2 linked regions of the Salinivibrio kushneri genome follow. The protein of the gene in region 2 interacts with the protein of the main gene of each other region in a pairwise test. Links are inferred from orthologs where the notes say so. Each region holds a gene or a part of one and is shown on either strand. Other genes may lie near its edges.

What was found.
Region 1: the proteins of N8M53_RS09040 (region 2) and recJ interact in binary tests that used the Escherichia coli proteins (3 or more experiments, as listed by UniProt). The link is inferred for Salinivibrio kushneri from one-to-one orthologs.

Annotation. Positions count from the first base shown.
Region 1 is NZ_CP114588.1:2,336,145-2,339,379, forward strand. Bases 125-3,034 are described here. They hold recJ (single-stranded-DNA-specific exonuclease RecJ), read right to left. Parts: upstream 2,490-3,034; coding sequence 759-2,489; downstream 125-758. Other genes in these bases: xerD (site-specific tyrosine recombinase XerD), read right to left, coding at 2,511-3,034. In the rest of the region: more of xerD, read right to left, coding at 3,035-3,235. UniProt on the Escherichia coli protein: Single-stranded-DNA-specific exonuclease.
Region 2 is NZ_CP114588.1:1,916,780-1,920,071, forward strand. The notes cover bases 206-3,172. They hold N8M53_RS09040 (DNA topoisomerase III), read right to left. Parts: upstream 2,708-3,172; coding sequence 704-2,707; downstream 206-703. Other genes in these bases: N8M53_RS09035 (sulfite exporter TauE/SafE family protein), read left to right, coding at 206-615; N8M53_RS09045 (NAD(P)H nitroreductase), read right to left, coding at 2,822-3,172. Also shown: more of N8M53_RS09035, read left to right, coding at 1-205; more of N8M53_RS09045, read right to left, coding at 3,173-3,292.

The sequences.
Region 1 (3,235 bases), 420 kb from region 2 along the record:
AAAGGCTGAGGCGAACGACGTATGGCGACGTCCTCCGGAATCAAATGGCGATTTGCGCACCAGACGGTGCACGCCCGTTTCCGTACGTAGCCAGCCGTAAGCGTACTCGCCAGTAATCCGAACCGTGGCAGACTTTAATCCAGCCACATCACCCTCAGACACTTCAATGACTTCAGCTTTGAAGCCTTTAGCGTCCGCCCAGCGCAAGTACATGCGGAGCATCATATTGGTCCAATCTTGCGCTTCGGTACCGCCGGACCCCGCTTGCAGGTCAATATAGCAATCAGACGCATCGTGCTCACCAGAAAACATGCGGCGGAATTCAAGCTTGGTTAGCTTGGCTTCAAGTTCCACCAGCTCCGGCTCCACTTCGTCGAAGGTTTCTTGATCATCTTCTTCGACCGCCAACATCAGCAATTCGTTGACGTCTTCGCCGCCTTGGGTCAATTGATCGATGGTTTCCACCACCGCTTCAAGGGAAGCACGCTCTTTACCCAGCGCTTGTGCACGTTGTGGCTCGTTCCACACGTCCGGTTGTTCTAATTCAGCATTAACTTCTTCTAGACGCTCTTTCTTGGCATCATAGTCAAAGATACCCCCGGAGGACATCGGTACGTTCGGCGATATCGGCGAGGCGATTTTTGATTGGATTAATCTCAAACATGGTCAAGCATCTTCATTATTAGCGGAAATTTAACCGCCGAATTTTAGCGAATTGTCGCGCCAATAAACAGGGCGTGATGGAAAAAGCCGCACATTTAAGCGGGTTCAAGATGCGAAATGATCAACTGGGCGCTGCGATTACCGCGAAACTCATTGATATCCAGGCGGTAAACGAGTCGTAGCGTCTTGGTGCTGGGATCGGGCCAGCGACGCAAATCAACGTTAAAGGCAATGGCGTCAATCATGGTGCCGCCGCCTTCCGGCTCGACCATCAATTTTAAGTGTTTGCCGCCCACCAGTTTTTGCTGCAGCACCTTAAAAATGCCATCGAACTGCGGCTCCGGAAATCCTTGCCCCCAAGGGCCGCCTGCTTGAATGGTTTCTGCCGTTTCCAACCCCAGCTCGTGACTTTGTAAGGGACCATCACTTAACAAGACACCTTTTAAGTCATCATCACTGACCTGCTCACGCACCTGCGTATCAAACTGCTTGGCGAAGGCCTCGAACTGGGTTTCCTCTATCGTGAGCCCTGCTGCCATGGCGTGGCCACCAAACTTTTTGATTAATCCAGGGTTTAATGTATCAATCCGATCGAGGGTGTCGCGCATATGCAAACCAGGAATCGAACGCGCTGAGCCTTTAATCAGCCCATCACCACCATCGGCAAACGCAATCACAGGGCGGTGAAATTGATCTTTTAATCGTGAGGCTAAGATCCCAATCACGCCTTGATGCCAGTCGCGCTGAAACAGCGCCAGCCCTACCGGCAACTCTCGCTCAGACTGCTCGGCAATCAAGCGCTCACACCAAGCCACGGCTTCTTGCTTCATTCCTTGCTCTATGTCTTTGCGAGTTTGATTGAGCGCATCCAACTCTGAGGCCATTCGTCTGGCAGCATGAATGTTGTCGCACAGCAACAACTCAACCCCAAACGCCATATCATCTAAACGCCCCGCGGCATTGATCCTTGGCCCCAATGCAAAGCCAAAATCACTGGCGACGAGCGTGGCCATATTGCGATTAGCCACCTCGATAAGCGCCTGGATCCCCGGGCGGCAACGTCCAGCGCGGATCCGCTGCAACCCCTGATGAACCAGGATACGGTTGTTACTATCCAAGGCTACCACGTCGGCGACCGTGCCCAACGCGACTAAATCGAGCAACTCGGCCAAATTGGGCACGGGTATGCCTTGCTGTTCCAACCACCCTTGGTCACGCAAATGCGCGCGCAGCGCCAGCATCAAATAAAAGGCGACCCCGACACCGGCAAGCGCCTTCGAAGGAAAACCACAGTCATCCAGATTAGGGTTCACCATGGCATCCGCCTCAGGCAGTGTCTCACCCGGTAGATGGTGATCGGTCACCAGCACCTGCATACCGAGCGCTTTGGCGTGCGCCACCCCTGCCAATGAGGACACCCCGTTGTCCACGGTCATGATAAGCTCTGCTCCCCGCTCTGCGGCCTGGTCGACCACCTCTGGGCTTAGCCCGTAGCCATCGTCAAAGCGGTTGGGTACCAGATAATCGACCCGAGTCGCGCCCATCATGCGTAAGGCTTTGACGGATAGCGCTGACGATGTCGCGCCATCGGCATCAAAGTCACCCACAATCAAAATAGACTGGTGCGCCTTTAACGCCTCAGCGAGCAAGTTAACCGCAGCATCAATCCCGGTTAACGCTTGATACTGATGCAGCCCAGCCACGCTGCGGTTGAGCTCGCTGTCTTCCTTTAAGCCACGGTTAGCGTATAAACGTTGCAATAATGGCGGAATGGCATCGCTAAATGCCGGCGTCACCGACGGCATACGTCTTTTTATTTCTATCATGAAGTTGTCACCAGTTATCGGTTAGCCGCGTGGGTGGTGTGTTTGATGAAGCTGCTTCAAACGCTCGGTGGCCACATGGGTGTATATTTGCGTCGTTGACAAATCGCTGTGTCCAAGCAACATCTGCACCACGCGTAAATCGGCCCCATGATTGAGCAAGTGGGTCGCAAACGCATGACGTAAAACATGGGGAGAGAGATCCTCCGTCTCGATCCCCGCCAACTGCGCGTAATACTTGATGCGGTGCCAAAAGGTTTGACGGGTCATCTGACGGGCACGTTTACTTGGAAAAAAAACATCGGTACTGGTCTCTCCCAGCAATACTGGGCGACTATACGCCAAATAGTGCTCCAGCCAATCCACCGCAGACTCTCCCATGGGTACCAAGCGCTCCTTATCTCCTTTACCAGACACTCGCACCACACCTTGACGCAAGCTTACATTTTCCATGGTCAGTCCGATAAGCTCCGTGACACGCAAACCTGTGGCATACAAAAGCTCTAACATGGCTTTGTCTCTGAGCTCAAGCGGATCGTCCGCATTGGGGGCGGTTAATAAGGCATCGATTTGCTCTTCTGTCAGATTTTTCGGCAGCCGCTTGGGCTGTTTCGGACTGATTAACGTGGCGCTGGGATCGTCGGGGCGCAATTTCTGTCGGTATACATATTGAAAAAGCCGACGCAACGCCGACACCATGCGGCTACGTGAGCTCGATTGGTAGCCCTGTTCATGCAACCAATATTGGT
Region 2 (3,292 bases):
ACCAATCGCGTGGCAGTGTGGTTACAGTGTGCTTCCGGCATGGCGGGCTTTCGCCAGCACAATAAACTGGATACCCAAGATATTATCCCTGTTTTAGTCCCTAACTTAGTCGGCGGGTTATGCGGTGCTTTAGCGGCTGCGTGGCTGCCAGCAAGCTGGGTAAAACCCTTATTGCTTGGTACTTTACTAACCATGACGCTGGTGATGCTTATCAAGCCGGCGACGTTTGGTTCCCCCGAAGGCACGCCTATCAAAAAAGTCTCCTCAACTCCCTCTGCCTGGTTTGGCTTATTACTCGCAGGGTTTTATGGTGGCTTCGTGCAAGCCGGGGTAGGGTTTGTATTACTGGCAGCCCTGTGTGGTACGCTTAACTACGATCTAGTCCGCGGTAATGCTCTGAAACTGGCTTGTACACTCGCTTTCACCACCTTGTCCTTAATCGTGTTTATCGCTGATGATCTTGTGCGTTGGGTACCAGGGCTGATTTTAGCCGTTGGCACCATGTTGGGCGCTCGAGTGGCCGTTCGCTTTGCCATTTCAGCCAACCCCAAGGTGCTCAAAGGCTTCCTGTTTGTGATGACACTGGTTGGCTGTATTGCCGCTTATGCGTTCTAACAGGTCACCTTGTACGTTTGCTCGCCACATGCTTCACATGCAAGCTGTCGCCATACTGGTGGTAATATGGCGTACCGCACCAACAACATTATTTTGCGGCTTTGCGTCTCGCTTTCGTGGTACGCGTTGGTGTCGCGGTTGACTTTGGATTAGCAGCCGGCTTTGCTTTCGCAGTCCGCTTTCGGTAGCCGGACGTGCGCCGCCCTTTACGTGCGAACGATTTAGCAGGAGCGGCAGGCAAGTCGCTTAACGAGGCCGGCGGTGGCGATGTCTTCACGGTTTCAATTAGGCCTGTCACTTGTGCCGTTAACCCTTTCATAAAGGGGTGATATCCACACTGACGATCCGCCATATCTTGTAGCTGTCGCTCCCAATCCGCGGTCATATCCGGATAGGTGGCAATGTCTGGCAACGCCGCGATGAGCCCTTTACCACTGGCGCTGGCGTGCAACGTTTTCCCTTGTCGCGTTAATAAGCCACGTTTCACCAATAACTCAATGATACCGGCACGGGTTGCTTCGGTGCCTAAACCGTCGGTCTCACGCAATATCTCTTTCAACGCTTTGTTTTGCACGTAGCGACCAATCCCGGTCATTGCCTGCAACAAGGTAGATTCCGTAAACGCCGCAGGCGGCTCTGTCATGCAATCTTTTATCTCGCCTCGCTCGCACCGTCCTTGCTCGCCTTCTTCCATTAGCGGCAACGGGGCAGCGTCGCTGTCTGCGGTGTTATTTGTCGGTAACAAAGCTCGCCAGCCGGCGTGTGTCAGCACCTTCCCTTTAGCAATAAAACATCCGCCTGCGATATCAAAGATGAGCTTCCCTTCCGCGTATTCAGCAGCCGGGTAAAACTGCATCACGTATTGGCGCGCGATGAGCTGATAAATCTTGGCTTCATCGGCTGACAAGCTTGCCGGCGCGACTTTCGCTGTGGGAATAATTGCATGGTGAGCCCCGACTTTACTGTCGTTCCATGCCTTCCCTTTACGCTTGGTATCAGCCCCCTCACATGCTTGCCCAAGCGCCTCACAACCTTGCTTAATGGCACCGAGTATCTTATTCGCCTCGGCGAAATGGCCTTTGGGCAAATAGCGGCAGTCTGAGCGAGGATAAGTAATAAGTTTGTGGCGTTCGTAAAGCTGCTGGCACACATCCAGTGCTTTTTGTGCACTAAAACCAAACCGCTTTGAGGCATCAATTTGCAGTGCGGATAAGTTGTACGGCAACGGTGCGCTCTGTTTGCGTTGTTGACGCTCCGCTTCAGTGACGGTCGCTGTTTGTCCTGTGATGCGTTGTGCGACGTTTTCTGCCAAGGGGCGAGACAACACGCGACCCTGTTCATCTTGCCACTTTGCACACGCTTCACTGGGCTGCCAACGAGCCCGTATCTCACCCTCTGGATGGGCAATGATCGCATCCAGTTGAAAAAACGGGTGTGGCACAAAGCTGTCTATTGCCTGATCACGGCGCACCACCAGCCCTAACACTGGCGTTTGCACGCGTCCGACCGACAACACCCCTTGGTAGCCAGCCTGTTTGCCCAATAACGTATAAGCACGGGACAGGTTCATACCATACAGCCAATCAGCTCTCGAACGCGCCAGCGCGGACACTGATAGGGGCATGTAAGCTTTGTTGTCTTGCAGCTGCGCAAGGGCTTTTTTCACAGCGGATAGGTTTAAATCACTGATTAAAAGGCGCTTAATGTTAGCTTTTTTGTTGGCACTGACCTTTGCGTAGTCAATCACTTCATCAACCAGCAATTGCCCTTCTCGATCGGGATCGCCCGCATGAACCAGTTGGTCAAACTGCTTGATCAGTTTTTTGACAACAGCAAGTTGTCCGGATGCCGCTTTGCGGGGACGAAGTTGCCATTGCTCAGGCACGATAGGCAGATCGGCAAGATCCCATTTTTTATAACGACTATCATAGGCGTCCGGCTCAACCTGCTCTAGCAAATGGCCGATACACCAGGTCACCACGTCACCTTGTGCTGTCTCGATGTAGCCTTTCTGGTTTTTGTGCGGTTTAGGCAGTCCTGCCGCAATTGCGCGACCAAGGCTGGGTTTTTCCGCTATGAATAATCGTGCCATGACAAAGCCTTTTTACCGTCTCTGGGCGCATGGTATGCAAAGGCTGATCGGGGCGCAATAAAAAACCTGTACATATGCACAGGTTTTTCCGAGATAAACGCGATTTATCTTAGTTTACAGGTAGGTCACAAACTTACTGGTATCACGCCTTGGGGCATTAGCGGGGGCGCAATCAGGCGTCCCTAAGTATAAAAAGCCTACAATCTGATCGTCACCTTCTACCGACAGCGCTTCGCGCACTGCAGGATGATAAGCAAACGCGCCAGTGCGCCAAAACCCTTGAAAACCCTGCGCGACAGCGGCCATTTGCATTGCTTGCGTCGCACATCCCGCCGAGATATGTTGCTCAATGGTTGGGACCTTATCGTGCGGACGCGTACGCGCAATCACTGCGACCACCATGGGCGCTCGAAACGGGGCATTACGCGCTTTTTCAATCGCCGCCTCATCCGCGCCATTGGTTTGTGCCGCGTCGGCAAGAATGGTAGAAAGCCGAGTGAGACCCTCACCTTCGCAGACCACAAATTGCCACGGCGTCAACGCGCCGTGGTCAGGGGCGCGTAAACCCGCTTGAATGATGTTTTC